4 regions of the Lysinibacillus sp. NPDC056185 genome follow, and region 1 is predicted to be linked to each of the others. Evidence: riboswitches for the same ligand, from Rfam matches in the RefSeq annotation. Region 1 holds a riboswitch; each other region holds the start of a gene.

Region 1 (4,892 bases):
GTTACTCTGAAGAGCACGAATGGGTAAAAGTAGAAGATGGTAAAGTACGTATCGGTATTTCTCATTTCGCACAAGCTGAACTTGGAGATATCGTTTTCGTTGAACTTCCACAAGTTGGCGACGAAATCAAAACTGATGATCCATTCGGTAGCGTAGAATCTGTTAAAACAGTTTCTGAATTATACGCACCAATCTCAGGTACAGTAGTTGAAGTAAATGCAGATTTAGAAGATAGCCCAGAATTCGTTAATGAATCACCATATGAAAAAGCATGGATGATCGTTGTAGAGCCTGCTGATGCTTCAGAAATTGACAAGCTTATGACAGCTGAGCAATACGAAGAAATGATTGCAGAATAAGACAAGCCTTTAACTTCTTTCAGCGAGTGTTCAAACATCAGCTAAAAGAAGTTAAAGCCTCCGGCGGATGTCATGGAATCGGAAAGGAGTGTTTAGATGATGTTAGCCTAAGATCATCGCATCCATGCGATAACGGCTAACTAACCTGCGTCGTGCAGGCCTAAGCACAAAGCCGATTCCTGACGCGATTATGTCGAGGCATAATTGATCAGAAAAACGTCGGAAACTACCGACGTTTTTTTTTTATCTTAACCATCCTGCCACTATAGTTGGTAAGGTAAATGCAAGTATATTCCCTTATTAATAGGTATCTAACTGTATCAACGACAAGGTTTGTTGATATAATGAATTATAAGGGATATGTCTAAATGGGGGTGGCGTGATGTTCGAGGGAAAATGCTTAATTGTCGAAGGCCGATCGGATAAACTTCAAATCGAACCTATTTTAAATGAAGACGTAAAAATACTTTGTACAAATGGTACAATTGGTGTGCATCAATTAGAAGAGCTACTCGACCCATATGAGGGTTGTGAGCTTTATACATTTTTTGATGCAGATACATCAGGTAATAAGCTACGGGCATTAATGGACAGACATTATCCAGAGGCTGAGCATTTACGTACGATGCCAACATATAAGGAAGTTGAGACAACTCCGAGGAAAGTGTTAGCGGCGATATTGCTTCGTGCACATTTCTCAATCCATAATGAATATATTTTGTAAGGTTGCGTGAAAAAAAATGGAAGAATGGTCAAAAGAGCAGTGGAACACGGCTATCCAGTCCGGTGAAAAGGCTGCCTTTTATTTATATACGCCAATGTGTGGAACGTGCGCAGTTGCATCGAAAATGATGGCGGTTATTGAGCAATTGCTGCCACAGCTACAGATTGGTAAGGCGAATATTAATTTTATAGAGCAAATAGCTTATGATAATAAAATCGAAAGTGTACCATGTTTACTCGTATGTGAAGGCGGAGAAGTGATAGAAAAGGTTTATGCCTTCCAATCCGTACCATATTTATACGAATTGTTAAAAAACTAATTGACTGAATATTAATCACATGGTAAAGTAACAAATATATTAAAAAAACAATAAATATATCGAACTCTTATAAAGAGCGGCGGAGGGAAGTGCCCTATGAAGCCCGGCAACCATCACAAACGTGAAAAGGTGCCAAATCACCCAAAGATTTATCTTTGACAGATGAGAGAACGGTTTAGCGTATATGTACGTGACCCCTTCTACTTGTCTTTAAGTGAAGGGGTTTTTTAATTTCTTTCAGCGGGTGTCCTGGAATCGAAAAGGAGTGCTTAGAGGATGTTAGCCTAAAACCATCGCATCCATGCGATAATGGCTAACTGACCTGCATCGGTGCTGCTGTCGCTGCGTTAGCACTACGCTTTCGCGCAAAAAATATCTGCAGGCCTAAGCACAAAGCCGATTCCGGACGTAATTTTTATCTGTGCAAAAGCGAAGTGACAGCAACAATTATGCCGAGGCATAATTGATATAAGAAAAGGAGAATTCGCTATGATCAATCTTCAAAATATTACGAAGAAATACAAAACTACGAATGGCGAATTAACAGCAGTTAAAGACGTCAACCTTTCTATTAATAAAGGTGAAATTTTCGGCATTATCGGCTATAGTGGCGCTGGTAAAAGTACAATGATTCGTTTGTTAAATGGTTTAGAAAAGCCTACATCTGGTACGGTGACGGTTAATAATCAAGAGTTTTCGTCCATAAAGGGGCAAAAGCTTAGGGATGCTAGACAAAAGGTTAGTATGATTTTCCAACATTTCAATTTACTTTGGTCTAGAACTGTTGCAGAAAACATCGCTTTCCCACTAGAAATCGCAGGTGTGCCAAAGGCCAAACGGGAAGCACGTGTGAATGAATTGATTACACTAGTTGGCTTGGAAGGGCGCGAAAAAGCATATCCATCACAACTATCGGGGGGACAAAAACAACGGGTAGGTATCGCTCGTGCACTTGCTAATAATCCAGAGGTATTGTTATGTGATGAGGCAACATCTGCACTCGATCCGGAGACAACAGATGCTATTCTTGATCTACTTGTCGATATTAACGAACGATTAGGTCTAACGATTGTGTTAATCACACATGAAATGCACGTTATCCGTAAGATTTGTCATCGTGTAGCGGTTATGGAAGCTGGTGAAATTGTAGAACGTGGTGAAGTATTACAAGTATTCCAAGCTCCACAAGCAGCCATTACGAAAAAATTCGTTTCTCAAATTACAGATACGAAGGAAACACAGGAAACTGTGGCACAAATTAAAGAAAATTACCCTAATGGACAACTTGTTAAGCTAATCTTTGTAGGAGAAAAAACAGAGCAGCCTGTCATTTCACATCTTGTGAAACAGTTTGATGTAGAAGTAAGTATTGTACATGGTAATATTTCGCAAACGAAAAATGGAGCGTACGGTACACTTATTGTGCAAATTGATGGCTCAGAGGCGAACGTTGCTGCTTCACTGAGTTACTTAAATACAGTCGAAGTACAAACGGAGGTGATTACAAATGCTAACTAGTCTTTTTCCGAATGTCGACTGGGAAAAAATGTGGGACGCTACGTATGAAACATTGTATATGACAACAATTTCTACGGTCATCACATTTATACTTGGATTAGTAATTGGAATCTTATTATTTTTATCAAGTCCCAACCAACTATGGGCCAACAAAATTGTAAACTTTTTAACAGGATCAATCGTTAACATTTTCCGCTCGATTCCATTTATCGTATTGATTATCTTATTAATTCCATTCACGAAATTTTTACTCGGCACAATTCGTGGCGCAGACGCGGCTTTACCAGCATTAATTATTGGAGCTGCACCATTCTATGCGCGAATGGTATTAATCGCCTTACGCGAAATTGATAAAGGTGTTATTGAAGCGGCTCGTTCAATGGGTGCCAAAACGTCAACGATTATTTGGAAAGTATTAATTCCCGAATCGTTACCAGCGCTTATTTCTGGTCTTACTGTAACTGCTGTAGCACTTGTTGGTTATACTGCGATGGCAGGTATTATCGGCGCAGGTGGTCTAGGAAACTTAGCATTCTTAGATGGTTTCCAACGTAATCGCACAGATGTAACTTTAATGGCAACTATTTTAATCTTAATAGTAGTATTTATTATTCAATGGATTGGCGACTTAATTACAACCAAAACAGATAAACGCTAAAAAGAGCATCATACTATGAACATCTAAAAGGTTATCTCGGTTTCATACCGCTAACATATTTTATATAGGAAAAGGGAGAGTAATAAAATGAAGAAGTTATTAACAGGATTATTTTTATCTGTATTAGTACTAGCTCTAGCCGCTTGTGGTGCTGGTAAAAAAGAAGAAAAAAGCTCATCATCTGATGCTGGTGATAGTAAAGAGAATGTAACATTAACAGTAGGTGCTTCTAATACACCACATGCTGTTATTTTGGAAAAAGCAAAACCGATTTTAGCTAAAGAAGGTATCAATCTTAAAATTGAAACATATCAAGATTATGTATTACCAAACCAAGATTTAGAATCTGGCGAAATTGATGCAAACTATTTCCAACACATCCCTTATTTAGAGAAGGAAATTAAAGAAAAGGGTTATGATTTTGTAAACGCTGGTGGTATTCATATTGAACCAATCGGTATTTACTCTAAAAAATATAAATCTCTTGAGGATCTTCCAGAAGGTGCAACAATTTTACTTTCTAGCTCAGTTGCAGATCATGGACGTATGCTTTCATTATTAGAAGCTAAGGGCTTAATTAAACTTAAGGATGGAGTAAATAAAACATCTGCTGAACTTAAGGATATTGTAGAAAATCCTAAAAACTTCAAATTCGATGCAAATACAGCTCCTGAAATGCTTGTACAAATGTATGAAAATAATGAAGGTGATGCAGTTCTTATCAATTCTAACTACGCAATCGATAACGGCTTAAATCCATTGAAAGATGCAATTTCTCTTGAAGATAAAGAATCTCCATATGTAAACATTATCGCTGTACGTGCTGGTGATGAATCAAAACAAGAAATTAAAAAATTAATAGAAGTATTAAAATCTAAAGAAATCCAAGACTTCATTATTGAAGAGTGGAAAGGCTCAGTTGTACCAGTAAAATAAAATGTATCGAAAAAAGGGTATGTAAGTATTACAGCTTACATACCCTTTTTGCTTGTCGACAAAAGAATAAAACAAATGTAATGATCACGCAGAGTTGGTGCTTTCCACGGTTTTGGCTTCAATCTCCTCGTCACTACGTTCCTACGGGGCTTTCAATGCAAGCCCATTCCACAGAAGTCGCCACTCTCTACAGAGGTTGTCAAAAAATTACTATGTAATTTTATATCAAAATAGTGTTTATCTACAGTTTGAAAGGGTATGTAAGTATTAAAGCTTGCATTCCCTTTTTTTTCTTGTTTAAAAAAGGATGTCTATTATCAGAAAAATATAACATTTTTATCGAAAAGGGTCTTCTTTTGTGTTTTATAGCAAAAATAT
Region 2 (4,892 bases), on a different contig from region 1:
TAGTGCCGGCAAGTTTATTGGTTGCTACGGCTGCTGCTGGATTTAAACCAGCAAACATAAGGGCAGGTAAAGCAATTAAGCCTCCACCTCCAACGACCGCATCCACAAAGGCGGCTAAAAATCCAAAAGATATTAATAATATGACTACATTTACATCTAATTCAAATAGCATGTGTGCACCTCTCAATAGTTACTACTGAAATAGTAACTAAATTTCGCGAGGCTGTAAAGACTAATTTTTTCGTTGGCTTATCTTCATAGGCTTATCTTATAATAGAGGTAATGGAGGGATTCGATGGAATTATTAATCGCCCAATTAAAAGAATTGGGATTCACAGAATATGAAGCAAAGGCCTACACTGCACTTGTCCAAAATAGTCATGTTAGTGCCTATCAAGTAAGTAAAAACTCCGGTATCCCTCGTGCGAGAATATACGACATACTTGATGTACTTGTTGAAAAAGGGTTAGTACTGAAAGAAGAAACGGCAGGTCAAATGACATACTCTTCCATTCCAGTCGCTGTGTTTTTACAACAAATTCAGCAACGTTGGCAGTCGAATTTTACATCGATTAGTGATCAATTAGAAAAATTAGAGGTAAAAGAGCAGGAAGCGGAGCATAAGGTTGTCACGTTAAAAGGCAAAGAGGCAATCGTTAATTATTGTCAGTCTTTATTAAAAAAGGCGGAGAAAAAAGTCATATTATCAATGTGGGAAGATATGTATGAAGAATTGCGGGAAGATATACATGAGGTAGCGAAGCATATCCCTGTTCATGGAATTACCTTGTATGTGGAGGACCATTTAGCTTCCGTTGACCAACACCGTATCACTCGCTATACGAGGAATGCGTCTACACCTCATTGGTTTATTTTATCGGTAGATGGCAAGCAAATGATTTATGGTCACTCTCCGTCAAATCAGGAAACGGCTTTTATTACCAATGATCCTGTTCATATCTATTTATTAGAGGATTATATATGGCATGACGTGCTTATTAATCGCCTTTTAAAGCGTGATGATACGGAGCTTGAGGAATGGATTACTAAAGAACGTAAAGCATTTTTCTTAGAATGAAAGTATTGAAAAAGAATCTGCAAGCCGTCATGTACATTACAGAAGGCGAGCAGATTCTTTTTTTCGTTAAATATTAATAAAATACTTTATCAACATTGTATTTAGAGCGGAATGAATTGATCGCGTATGTTTCGTAAATTTCACGTTCCATTGGATCTTCCACTTCATACACTTCAATTTTGAAAATTTCATTACGGTGATTTTTCATCGGTGACACATTGTCCTCGAAATGCTTTTTAATACGTTGACGAATTTTACGTGCTTTACCGACAAATAATAGTTCGTTCTCTTCATTGTAGAATAAGAAAATACCACCGTTTTCACGTGTGATTTTATGGAAATCAATAAAACCATGGTACGGTGTGATTGGTACATCACCTGGCTTTAAATCTTGTTCGCGTTGGCGAATTACTAAATCTGGTTTTGGAAATTCAATTTTAATCAAAGTATTCACGTTCCTCTCTGTTACTAAAGGTATATGTTAACATAAGTACAGCATGTTTACCATCAAATAATGAATGTAAACATTCAAGATTAGTGTTAAACAAATTACATAATGACATGCATAGTTAATAACAAAATATTCTATGTATTATTGATATTCTTAATTGTTCATGTTACAATTCTTTTTAATTAAATAATCTCATCATGAGAAATTGAGGGATTGTTTTAGAAACCCAGTCGTACCAAGGGTTTGAAGTACATGATAAGATGTTGAGTAGATTAAAGTTTATTTGTTATTAATAATACACTTCTTATTGTCTATTAATTTAGATGAGGAGAGGTGTATTTTTTTATGCTGTTAAAGTTTGCTTATGATGATTTTATTGCAGACAGAAAATTCAACAATACGACTCAAGCAAATATCAATAGTTACAAATACATGATTAAGCCGTTCATCGACAAATATAATTGATAGGATTATCTAAAAAAGGAATATATGTTTAATTTTGAAACTTATTCCTGAATTTTACGTATAACAATTAGAGGGGGGATATAACTTGGCTAATAAACAAAAAAATCCAATTCCATTTTTGAAAAAGACTTGGGTGTCTTCTATTGGTGTATTTTTATTGTCACAGATAATCTTTATTACGTGTGAAGCAACAGGATGGATACCTAATTATAGAGATATTGGCGGAACGTTTATTGGAAGAATTACGGAATCTTCAATTTTCAAAGAGTGGTTTACTTTTTATGAAACACCAAATTTCAATTTACTTACTATCTTTTTTGGCATCTTTCTTGTGTTTGGAATAATAGAGGCGATAAAAAGTGTTTTTTCACCAAGGTCTACATAAGTAAAGACTATAGCAAAAGTATCACTAGGGTGTAAAGATAAATAACTAAACTATAATTTCCCTAAAAACATAATGACATGCATGATTAATAACAAAATATTCTATGTATTATTGATATTCTTAATTGTTCATGTTACAATTCTTTTTAATTAAATAATCTTATCATGAGAAGTTGAGGGATTTGGCCCGATGACGCTTCAGCAACCTCTAACGAAAGTTAGAAAGGTGCTAATTCCAGCAAAGGATTTGTCCTTTGAGAGATAAGAGTGAACGTGGAAAAATCCTTCTCATTCTATCTCAACTGGAATGAGGGGGATTTTTTAATTTCATCGAAAAAGAAGACTTAATGAGCTTTGAACAGGGCCTGTGCATGGAGACTAAGGCCCAATTGATCTTAACTAGAGAGGGGAATGCAAGATGCCAATTAATATTCCAAAAAACTTACCAGCTGGAGAACATTTACGTGAGGAAAAAATATTCGTTATGGAAGAGGACAGAGCGAAAACTCAACAAATTCGTCCATTAAATATCTTAATTTTTAATTTAATGCCGGAAAAAGAAAAAACAGAACTGCAATTACTTCGTTTATTGGGGAATACACCATTACAAGTGAATATTACATTTTTAAATACAGCTACGCATGAATCAAAAAATGTTAGTAAATCACATTTACAGTTATTTTACACGACTTTCAATCAAATTCGTCATCGCCGCTATGATGGCATGATTATTACGGGTGCACCAGTAGAGAAAATGGAATTTGAAGAAGTGAACTACTGGCAGGAAATTTCTGAAATTATGGATTGGTCCAAGACAAACGTAACATCGGTTTTACATATATGTTGGGGTGCACAGGCAGCGTTATACCATCATTACGGTATTGGTAAAATTGGGCTGCCTGCTAAATGCTCAGGTGTATATTCGCATGTTATTACGGATTTAACAGTGGACTTAGTACGTGGCTTTAGTGATTCATTTACTGCACCACATTCACGTTATACATCCGTATCAATTGATGAAGTACTTAGCCATCCCGATTTACGATTACTATCTTATTCTGAAGATGCTGGTGTTTTCATTGTGCAATCTAAGGATAATAAAAACATTATGATTACTGGTCATCTTGAATATGATGCAACAACTTTAGCTGATGAGTATAGTCGTGATGTTGCGAAAGGATTAGATATTGATGTACCAGTAAATTATTTCCCACATGATAATCCTGCAAATGAACCGATTAATACTTGGCGCGCCCATACACATTTATTATTCTCGAATTGGTTGAACTACTATGTTTACCAAGAAACACCATACGAATGGGATTTTGTCGATCAGATTGAATATCATATTTAAAACCGCTCAATTACAATAAAGAAAAATGATGACTTTGATATTTCAGGGTCATCATTTTTTCACGCCATTATGCTGTTAATTTTCTGATGAATTTTTATTTCTATCACTGCTTGGAGTATTGCCGGTATCGCTATCATTCTGTGTAGTATTGTTGCTACTATCACTCTGCGAAGGATTTTCGCTGTTACTTGCACTTTGAGTAGAATTATCGTTATTACTACTACTTTCATTTTGAGTAGTATTACCGGCATTGCTACTACTTTCATTTTGAGCACAATTATCAGTATTACTATTACTTTTTTGTGTAGCATTTCCGCCATTGTTACTTGCACTTTGAGTAGAATTATCGTTATTATTACTACATTCATTTTGAGTAGTATTACCGGCATTGCTACTACTATCACTTTGAGTAGAATTATCGTTATTACTAATACTTGTACTTTGAGTAGCATTTCCGTCATTGTTGCTACTTTCGTTTTGAGTAGAATTATCGTTATTACTACTACTTTCATTTTGAGTAGTATTTCCGGCATTATTGCTACTTTCACTTTGTGTAGCATTTCCACCATTACTGCTACTTCCACTTTGAGAAGAATTCCCGCCATTGTTGCTACTATTACCCTGAGTAGAGTTTTCGTCATTACTATTACTTTCACTCTGTAAAGAGTTTCCGCCATTGTTGCTACTATCATTTTGAGTAGAATTACCGTTATTACTACTACTATCACCTTGAGTAGAATTACCGTTATTACTACTACTTTCACCTTGAGTAGCATTTCCAGCATTGCTACTGCTATCACTCTGTGAAGAATTATCGTTATTAGTATTACCTGCACCTTGAGTAGCATTACCGTTATTACTACCATTTTCATTCTGTGTACTACAATTACTTTTTGTATTATTACCGTTGATTTTGCGAATCTTCGCGACAAGTAGTAAAACTAATGGTAATAAGATAGCGAAAATAAAGGAAAAAATAGGCCAGGTTTCTTTATTGTAAATTTCTGAATGAATGATACTAGGATGAACAATTTGTGAAAGTCCAAGGATAATCATTCCGAATGGAAAAATGAGCGGTCGATGATTGTTAATTTTACATATTTGTGCGATGCCGATGACCCCAGCGTAAAAAAACATAAAAGTTTTAATATAAATTGATA
Region 3 (4,892 bases), on a different contig from region 1:
TGAATTCCACATTTCTGGTAGTACAATAATTTCTGCACCTTTTTTTGCGGCTTCACGAATCTTGTCCTCAGCGCGAGCAAAATTTTCTTCTACTTTGCCAAAACCTACGTTTAATTGGATACAACCAATCTTCATTGCTATTCCTCCTCTAGACAGTACTGTTCTGTATTTATACTACAATAAATCAACCTTACTTCCATGGTTTAAGCTCAAATATTTAGATTAATATTTCACCACTCAATACTTGAACAGCCGAACCCGCAATTGCCACATCTTTTATTTTCGGTGTAACGTACAATAGCCCACCACGTTTTGAAAGCTGATTGCTCACAATGCTTTCTTTTGATAACTTTTCACACCAGTAAGGTCCTAACGCACCATGAGTGGAACCATTTACATGGTCTTCATCAATGCCCTGTGCTGGAGAAAAGAATCTTGAGACAATATCAATCCCCTCATCTTTAGAACGGCTTGTAATACAAACACCACGTACCGGGAACTGTTTCATCGCACGAAAATCAGCTTTAAAGTCTGCAATATACTCTTCGTGACTTAGCTCCACTATATAATCCAATTCTGTTTTCCCTACATATGTTGGTTTCACACCAAGCCATTCCTCAAGCTCCAAAGGACATTCAATCTCTTCTAACTGGTACTTCCTAATTGTTATTTCAACTAGTTCATTCAACCAATTTGCTTGCAAAGGACCGCTTACAGTCTGGAATGTAATCGAAGAATTGACGGGTACAATTCCTTGTTTCCAAAGTAAAAAAGCGCTAGCGATTGTTCCATGTCCACAAATTGGTATTTCCTTTGCTGGCGTAAACCATCTAAGAAAAAAATCATGATCCTTCTTTTGGACAAAAGCTGTTGTTGGTACGGGAATCTCCTGAGCAATTTTCTGCATGGTCGACTCAGGTATTGGTGAATCAAGTAAACAGACTGCTGCGGGATTTCCCTTATAAAGTTCTGTAGTAAAAGCATTGACGATAAAATACGAGACTTTATTCAATTTTCCTCACCTCATATACTATTGGGCTCTAGACAATTACTAAAAAAAGTAATATTATGTGCATCATATCTTTAATAATTATTATATTCTGAAAAAGGTGGACGTGCATGGAATTCTCAAAAAAACTACAGCAACTCCCAACTCAATTTTTTGCAGCACTTGTGCAAAAAGTAAACGCTGCTCTTGCTGAAGGGCGTGATGTTATTAATCTTGGTCAAGGTAATCCAGATCAACCCACTCCTCCACATATTATTAAAGCATTGCAGGAGGCGGCAGAAAATCCTCAAAATCATAAATACTCTCCATTTCGTGGCATAGCAGAATTACGCCAAGCAGCTGCAAGTTTCTACAAACGCGAATACAATGTTGACATTGATCCTGACACAGAAGTAGCTATTCTCGGTGGTACGAAAATTGGTCTTGTTGAGTTACCGTTAGCCGTTTTAAACCCCGGTGATACTATGCTATTACCCGATCCTGGATATCCAGATTACTTATCAGGTGTCGTATTAGGTGATGTTAATTTTGAAGTTATGCCTCTTTTTGCAGAAAATCATTTTCTGCCTGATTATAATGCTTTATCCGATGCAGTAAAAGAAAAGGCGAAGATGCTTTACTTGAATTACCCGAATAACCCAACTGGCGGTACTGCAACACTTGAATTTTTCGAGGAAACAGTACGCTTTGCAAAAGAGCACAATATTATCGTAGCACATGATTTTGCCTACGGGGCGATTGGATTTGACGGCAATAAACCTATCAGCTTCCTGCAAGCTGACGGTGCAAAAGATGTCGGTATCGAAATGTATACATTATCCAAAACGTATAATATGGCAGGCTGGCGCATTGGTTTTGCAGTTGGTAACCCTGATATTGTTGCAGCCATTAACCTTATTCAAGATCATCTATTTTGTAGTCAATTCCCTGCCGTGCAACAAGCCGCGGCAGTTGCACTTACTGCTTCCCAGAGTTGCGCGGATAAGCTAAGTGCGACTTATGAGCGTCGACGAAACGTACTGATCGAAGAAGCTCAGCGAATTGGTTGGCAAGTAACAGCACCGAGAGGCTCTTTCTTTGCATGGCTCCCTGTTCCATTAGGTTTTACGAGTGAACAATTTGCCGATTTATTGCTCGACAAAGCTGATATCGCAGTAGCTGCAGGCAATGGCTTCGGTCAATATGGTGAAGGCTATGTCCGGGTTGGCTTACTTGTTAGCGAAGACCGCTTACGTGAAGCGATCAGTAGAATTGAAAAATTAAACTTATTTAACTCATGAAGTAGACTCTACCCGAAAAACTGTTCCATTAGCTCAAACTTGCTATGGGAACAGTTTTGTCTCTTTCTTGCGGATTCTTTCGCAACTAAATATTATAACAAAATAAAAAATTTTAAAAATTCAATTGACTTACTATATCCTATAATTTATATTAGTTCTATCGGATTTACAAAAAAATATTATAAATCTCTTATCAAGAGTAGCTGAGGGACTGGCCCTATGAAGCTCGGCAACCTCCTTTTTTAAGGAAGGTGCTAAATCCTGCAAACGATCATCGTTTGAAAGATAAGAGAGGACACTTTTTTATGAGCCTCTCTTAATTTTTTTAAGAGAGTTTTTTTTATTTTCAAAAACCGATAAAAAAACTTTGGAGGTATGTTTCATGAAAAAGAAAAATAAAATTTTATTAGGTTTAGCAAGTCTCACATTAGTAGCAGCATTAGTAGGCTGTGGTACTAAAGAAAATAGTAAGGATAGTCAAAATAAGGCTATTAATGAAAATAAAATTGTAGTAGGTGTAACTTCTGGTCCACACGAACAAATTGCTGAGGTTGTAGCAAAAGTTGCCAAAGAAAATGGCTTAGAGGTAGAAGTAAAATCTTTCTCTGATTATGTTTTACCAAATACATCGTTAGCAGAGGGCGATCTTGATGTAAACAGTTATCAACACAAGCCATTCCTCGAGACATTTAACAAAGATCACAATACAGATTTAGTGCCAGTTGGAAAAACAATTTTAAATCCTCTAGGCATATACTCTGAGAAATATAAATCATTTGATGACGTTCCTGATGGTGCAACGTTCGGATTGCCAAATGATCCAACAAACGGGGCTCGTGCTCTATTTGTCCTTCAAGAGGCAGGCTATATTAAATTAAAAGACGGTGCAGACTTAACAGCATCTATTCGCGATGTGGAAGAAAACAAAAAGAATTTGAAATTCATTGAATTAGAGGCTGCACAAATTCCAAAACAGCTTAGTGAAGTAGATGTAGCAGCTATTAATACAAACTTCGCTCTTGATGCTGGCATTAATCCTAAAAAAGACTCCATTCTTTTAGAATCTACGGACTCTCCATATGTGAATTACATTGTAGTACGTGCCGAAAACAAAGATGACCCAACGATCAAAAAATTTGTTGAAGCTTATCAATCTGATGAGGTACGCAATTTTATTGAAGAAGAATTCCAAGGCTCTGTAATTCCAAGCTGGTAAGTGACGATTAAGGACCATTCATAAAATCAAGAATCTGCGGGACTCCTACAGGAAAGCTAGCAGATTCTTGATTTATAGAAGGACTAAGAAAGGAGATATCACCGTATGATTCAACTAGAAAATATAACAAAAGAATTTAAAACTAAAAATGGTATCGTCAAAGCAGTAGATGGTATTAACTTGCATGTCAAAAAAGGTGAAATTCATGGGGTTATTGGCTACAGTGGTGCAGGAAAAAGTACCCTTATTCGCTGTGTCAATTTATTAGAACGTCCAACAACAGGAAAGGTATTAATCGATCATGTAGATATTACTTCCCTTTCTCTAAACGACCTTCGCAAAACTCGTCAAAAAATCGGGATGATATTCCAGCATTTTAACCTTTTAAAAACAGCGACTGTTTACAACAATATCTCGGTACCATTAAAGCTTCTAGGCTATAACGACTCCGAAGTGAAAAAACGCGTTGCAAAATATGCAGAAATTGTTGGCCTAACAGAGAAATTAGATAGCTATCCTAGCCAGCTTTCAGGTGGTCAAAAGCAACGTGTCGCTATTGCACGTGCCCTTGCCCAAGAGCCTGAGATTTTGCTCAGTGATGAAGCGACAAGTGCACTCGACCCCGAAACAACTGACGCCATTCTTGAGCTTCTCTTGAAAATTAATCGCGAGCTAGGCATCACTATTTTACTCATTACACATGAAATGAATGTTATTCAAAAAATTTGCGACGATGTATCTGTTCTTGAATCAGGGGCGGTTGTGGAATACGGCTCTGCTATAGACCTATTTTCAAAGCCTCAGCATCCAACGACACGAAAGTTTTTAAATACCATTTCTCAACGTAATTTATCCCCTTCCCTTATCGAGCAATTAAATGTTTCAGGAAGCGTTATTCGTTTAACATTCCTTGGTGAAAGTACAGGGAAACCATTACTAGCAGAAGTGAGTAAAGTTTATGATGTTCAACCGAATATTTTAACCGCCAATATCATTGAATTAAAAAACGGCATTGTCGGTAATATTGTCGTGCATCTACACGGTGAAGCACATATCGTAGAAAAAGCACTTAAGTATTTTACAGAAAACGGAGTAAGCGTTGAGGAATTAGGAGGCGAATTAAATGAATAGCATTCAAAGCTTCTTTGCAGATTGGTCAGATGTTATTGGGAAATCCATTATCGAAACCTTTCAGATGGTCGGGATTTCATTGTTCTTTTCTATTTTAATTGGGATCCCTTTGGGGCTTTTAATCGTTTTAACTCGCCCGGGGCAATCGTTTGAAAATAAATTTCTCTACCAATTTTTCAATTTATTTATTAATATTATTCGCTCTGTACCGTTCATTATTTTACTATTTTTCATTTTACCGTTCACGAAGCTAATC
Region 4 (4,892 bases), on a different contig from region 1:
CGGTAAGAAGTGTCCTTGATTCCTACAAATAGACAATACGATTGGCTGTGTTAACTAATTAACCTTTACTACTACTCCAACATTTACTATTATGGTTTGCCGCAGTTAAACGAAATAATAGAAACTGTCTTTATTTTCAAGAAGAGCGAAAGTCAACAATCTTCTATTTTTCAATTAAAACATGTTATTGAAACATCGCTGGAAGACCCTGTCGAACAAAGCTAGTTCGATAGGGTCCAAATCAATTTATCGGAACAATTTCAAGGTTTATCGCCCTAATTTTTAAATTTATCGCCTAACTTTTTTAATTTATCACCCAACTTTAATTTAACGCCTAACTATTATCTAAAATGGGTATCTCATGATACACTTTTTAATATAGACATTTTAATAAGGAGTCTTTACTTTGAAATCATTTTTAGCTGTTGGAATCGGCGGATTTTTGGGTGCCATCTGTCGATATAGCCTTGGTCTAGTACTTTCAAATAACGGTGGTTTTCCATTTGCGACACTTTGTATGAACTTAATTGGCTGCTTTTGTTTAGCATGGCTATTTACAACGTTTACAAAGCGAACACCTGTTATTATAGGAATTGGTACTGGCTTTTTTGGTGCTTTTACAACCTTTTCAACATTTTCTTTAGAAACGCTATTACTTTTGCAGGATAGTAAATGGCTACAAGCCGTTCTTTATATTTTTGTAAGTGTTTTTGGCGGTTTAGCTTGTGCATGGCTAGGATTTAAACTAGCAAAGGGGCGCTTCGTATGATAATGATTGGTATCGGTGGATTTTTGGGTGCACTAACAAGATTTTATCTAGGAAAATTGATTGTCCATACATACCCATGGGCAACATTTTTTATTAATATAACGGGTTCTTTTGCACTTGGCTTTCTATTTGCATTACATCCAAGTGATTGGATTTGGCAGTTTATAGGGCTTGGTTTTTTAGGAGCATATACGACCTTTTCAACATTTGGTTTTGAATGTTTGCAACTCTTAGAGCAGAAAAAATGGAGGCAAGCGATTATTTATATATGCACTACAGTTTTATTCGGTTTACTTTTCGCGGCACTTGGCTTTGTCCTTGTGTAGCAGCATTTTTGAAATACTAGAGGTGATTTTTTGACACAGCCGTCCATTGAACAATTACAAGCGCTCGAAGCTGAAATTGAACAAACATTATATACTTTAATCGACTTAGAACTAGAAGAAAACTTTCCAGAAATGAATACTCGCTTTGCACAATTACTTGCAAAGGTTCAGGCTGCTCAGTTAATTGATTATAAACTTGACGTCCTCGTAGATCCTCAAGGATTGGCAACAGAAACATGCACTCTACTACAAAGTTTAATAGAAGCAAAGGCTAGACCACAAAAAAGACAACGCCTCCTAACACATCGTATGATTTTAAAAATATGGCTACGTAAAAATCAACGCTTTATGACGGAATTTTTACCACAAATGTTTTAGGTGAGGCGCCCCTCCAATTCTAAGGGCGCCTCCTTTTTCCCCCTTTCAGTTGTTAAATCAAGTTGTGCTGCGTAAAAACAGCGACACCAAAAATTCACGCTTTCCTATCCTCTAAACCTCTTATTTGTTCAATTTCCTTAATTAATATAGCTTTTAAACCAAGCTTGATTAAAAATATGTTGCAAAAATCGACTTTTTATTATAATATTTATTATTGTGAAAAAAAATAATATATTTGCTTCTTATCAAGAGAGATGGAGGGACTGGCCCGATGAAATCTCGGCAGCGGAACTTATGATTTAAGTTACTGTGCCAAATCCAGCAGGCAAAGGCTTGATAGATAAGAGGAGTGTTTTATAGATATAAGGCCTCTTCTTGTTGTTACAAGAAGAGGCCTTTTTATCGTAAAAAGAATGGACAAAAGACGTGTCCAATTTTATTTTTTGGAGGTAGACATGAAGAAAGAGAATCCATGGGCGCTGATCCCATTTGTTGTTTTTTTAATTTTATTTATTGGTTCAGGGGTTATTACAGGTGATTTTTACGCCTTCCCTGTCATTGTAGCCATTTCTATTTCAGGCGCTGTGGCTTTGGCAATGAATCGAAAAGAATCGTTTGCGCAAAAGGTTGATATTTTTTGCAAAGGCGCAGGAAACTTAAATGTCATGCTGATGGTCATTATTTTTCTCTTGGCTGGTGCCTTTTCAGCGGTAGCAAAAGGCATGGGGGCAGTGGACTCCACTGTAAACTTTGCTTTATCGGTCGTTCCGCCAAACTTACTTGTCGTAGGCTTGTTCATCATCGCCTGCTTTATCTCCCTATCAATGGGTACATCGGTGGGAACGATTGTTGCACTGGCTCCAATTGGAGTTGGGATAAGCGAGCATATCGACCTTTCCATGGCTTTAGTAATGGCAGCGATTGTTGGCGGTTCGATGTTTGGCGATAATTTATCTTTTATTTCAGATACAACAATTACTGCCGTTCGTTCACAAGGTGCACAAATGAAGGATAAATTTAAGGTGAATTTTTGGATTGTGTTGCCGGCAGCTATTGTAACGAGCCTTATTTTAGGAGTTATCACAATGGGTGAAACTGCACAAGTGGAGCATTTAAGCTATAGTTGGGTAAAAATTGTTCCCTATGTTTTGGTTATTATTTTAGCGTTAGCTGGAATGAATGTTTTCCTTGTTCTGGCATCTGGGATTGTTCTTGCCGGGGCTGTTGGCTTAGCGGATGGCAGCTATCACTTAATGAGCCTTTTTCAAAAGATCGGCGAAGGAATGTCAGGCATGTATGAAATGGCATTCCTTGCGATATTAATAGCTGGAATGGTGGAGGTTATTAAGTTTAACGGAGGGATTGACTTTCTACTTCACCTTGCAACAAAAAGGATTAAATCGAAAAAAGGTGCTGAATTTGGCATTGCCGGCCTAGTGGGTTTAACAAATTTATCTACGGCCAATAATACGATTGCTATTTTAATTGCTGGTCCACTTGCAAAAAATATTGCTGAACAGTATGAGATTGAGCCGAGAAAATCCGCAAGTATATTAGATATTTTCTCCTGTACGATCCAAGGTCTACTGCCATATGGAGCCCAATTCCTAGCAGCCGCTAGTGTAGCCGGAATATCGCCAGTGAGCATGCTGCAATACTCTTTCTATCCAGTCCTTATAGGAATTTGTGGAACCATTGCTATCCTCATCGGATACCCGAAAGAAAAGAAAGCCTGAGCTACATCACTAAAAAAAATATTGATTTACCATTAAAATAATCCAATTGTTTTGAAAGAAATAATCAAAACGATTGGATTTTTCAATTTGAGGCTATTCATTTTTTGTGATAGAGATAATACTTAAAAGTTATAATTACACTTTCTCATTAGTTATTTCGTAGCGTCTATATTTGAACATAAATCCAATTCCAAGAATAGGTCCAATCGCTAATATTGTAAAGACCCACTCCCAACCAATGATCCTCTGTATAATAGGGATTAGATTTATTGAAAATATAGTAAGTAAGAAACCAATACACATTTGAAAAGTAAGGGCTGTACCTACATAATCAACCACGGCTATGTCTGAAACTAACCTTCCTAAAAACAAAATCATTCTTTGATCTATACGAAAAGGTTGGATTGTCATTTACACAAAATTATTGACTGTCCCTTGATTAAATAATACCCAATACAGGATAAAATCCCTTCGTAAATCTTATCATTGATAAAATAAAAATAATCTACTATTATTTCTTATTGAAATAATAGTAGATTCTCATATTTTATACTATTAGTTATATGAAGCCTGCAGCTTACTGTTTGATGTTTGTAACCACTCATTTAATTGTCATGTTTACCTCCACCATTCATGGCATCATCATATGGTGTATAGGTCATAGTAGGTACTTTCTTTTTCACAAAAACGCGATATATTGCCCGAACCAAAATGCTTGAAAAAATCAGACTTACAATAAGCGCAACGCTATTCCCAATATTCATTCCATCCTATCCTTTCTCACTGAGTAGTTAGTTATAGTTTTCCTACTTTGCAAGTGTACTACTAATTAATGTAGGCAACTGTACTATTATATTGTCATCAAACATTGGACATGCCTAGATTGTAATATAATGATCTAAAACACCCCAAATATTTTCAAAATAATTAGATATCTATATTCTACATACTAATACTTCGACATGAAGTCAGCTTTTCCTGTGGTTCAGTTTATCTTTTCTTCATAACACTACGCTTTGACCAAGCGGCTCATCGGAATCGCCTAGTTGAAACAGAAACCCACCCCCTCATTTTACCGAACATGAAAAAAACAGCTGATAAACTTCAGCTGTTCGTTCTTTATATATGCTTTGATTTTAATCGTAGGTTCTTCCACATATGATAGTATACTCCACCAGAAGTCATCACTGCTGGAACAGTAAAAATAAAGGAATATTCAAATCCTTGCTCTGCAACGTGTTGAATTGTCCCAGTGGTAAACATCATAAATATCCACAAAACCATCGTTATAGCAAGAGAAATAGATGCAGCTAGGTTTACAGGCTTTGCAAGACGCGCTAGTTTATCAATAGAAGACTCAGCATCACTATATATGGGTGTAGTTTCTGGTGCTGCCTTAAAAATATGCATATCTGCACTAGAACAAACATGTGTCCAGCCACCGTAAGCAAATAGCTCAAAATACTCCTCTTCTTCATCCTTCGGTAATTTACGATAATCAATACTAAAAATGACGTCTTCTGGTTCACCTTTCTCTAGCCCATAGCCAGCACATCGAAATCTTTTTAAATGCCACCCATTTGCCGCTTTTTCACTTAATTCTTTCATATCGCGCTCCTCAAAAAAAGCTAAACCATATGATGCCATATATCTCTTATTTCGCACTATTTTTGCCCCCTTTGT

What was found. A riboswitch is a leader RNA that binds a small molecule or an ion and turns the genes downstream of it on or off. The one in region 1 is predicted to bind S-adenosylmethionine.
Region 2: it holds a riboswitch for S-adenosylmethionine, as region 1 does, so the genes downstream of both, metA (homoserine O-acetyltransferase MetA) here and ACMZ42_RS13850 (methionine ABC transporter ATP-binding protein) in region 1, are expected to answer to the same signal.
Region 3: it holds a riboswitch for S-adenosylmethionine, as region 1 does, so the genes downstream of both, ACMZ42_RS07005 (MetQ/NlpA family ABC transporter substrate-binding protein) here and ACMZ42_RS13850 (methionine ABC transporter ATP-binding protein) in region 1, are expected to answer to the same signal.
Region 4: it holds a riboswitch for S-adenosylmethionine, as region 1 does, so the genes downstream of both, ACMZ42_RS19530 (Na+/H+ antiporter NhaC family protein) here and ACMZ42_RS13850 (methionine ABC transporter ATP-binding protein) in region 1, are expected to answer to the same signal.

Annotation. Positions count from the first base shown of each region.
Region 1 is NZ_JBLLLQ010000013.1:11,467-16,358, forward strand. It holds gene gcvH (glycine cleavage system protein GcvH) at 1-359, shown strand, start outside; gene ACMZ42_RS13840 (toprim domain-containing protein) at 742-1,083, shown strand; gene ACMZ42_RS13845 (thioredoxin family protein) at 1,100-1,402, shown strand; SAM riboswitch class I at 1,467-1,571, shown strand; gene ACMZ42_RS13850 (methionine ABC transporter ATP-binding protein) at 1,892-2,920, shown strand; gene ACMZ42_RS13855 (methionine ABC transporter permease) at 2,910-3,578, shown strand; gene ACMZ42_RS13860 (MetQ/NlpA family ABC transporter substrate-binding protein) at 3,666-4,514, shown strand.
Region 2 is NZ_JBLLLQ010000002.1:305,492-310,383, reverse strand. It holds gene ACMZ42_RS03910 (TSUP family transporter) at 1-172, opposite strand, end outside; gene ACMZ42_RS03905 (TrmB family transcriptional regulator) at 296-1,078, shown strand; gene ACMZ42_RS03900 (nucleotide excision repair endonuclease) at 1,152-1,523, opposite strand; gene ACMZ42_RS03895 (YfzA family protein) at 2,080-2,379, shown strand; SAM riboswitch class I at 2,536-2,646, shown strand; gene metA (homoserine O-acetyltransferase MetA) at 2,797-3,732, shown strand; gene ACMZ42_RS03885 (endospore germination permease) at 3,808-4,892, opposite strand, start outside.
Region 3 is NZ_JBLLLQ010000005.1:68,207-73,098, reverse strand. It holds gene ACMZ42_RS07020 (carbon-nitrogen family hydrolase) at 1-135, opposite strand, end outside; gene ACMZ42_RS07015 (PhzF family phenazine biosynthesis protein) at 218-1,012, opposite strand; gene ACMZ42_RS07010 (pyridoxal phosphate-dependent aminotransferase) at 1,120-2,289, shown strand; SAM riboswitch class I at 2,477-2,581, shown strand; gene ACMZ42_RS07005 (MetQ/NlpA family ABC transporter substrate-binding protein) at 2,672-3,505, shown strand; gene ACMZ42_RS07000 (methionine ABC transporter ATP-binding protein) at 3,611-4,636, shown strand; gene ACMZ42_RS06995 (methionine ABC transporter permease) at 4,629-4,892, shown strand, end outside.
Region 4 is NZ_JBLLLQ010000023.1:57,729-62,620, reverse strand. It holds gene crcB (fluoride efflux transporter CrcB) at 407-769, shown strand; gene crcB (fluoride efflux transporter CrcB) at 766-1,095, shown strand; gene ACMZ42_RS19535 (hypothetical protein) at 1,126-1,473, shown strand; SAM riboswitch class I at 1,713-1,820, shown strand; gene ACMZ42_RS19530 (Na+/H+ antiporter NhaC family protein) at 1,929-3,209, shown strand; gene ACMZ42_RS19525 (DUF3951 domain-containing protein) at 3,815-3,973, opposite strand; gene ACMZ42_RS19520 (DUF2812 domain-containing protein) at 4,329-4,874, opposite strand; gene ACMZ42_RS19515 (PadR family transcriptional regulator) at 4,874-4,892, opposite strand, start outside.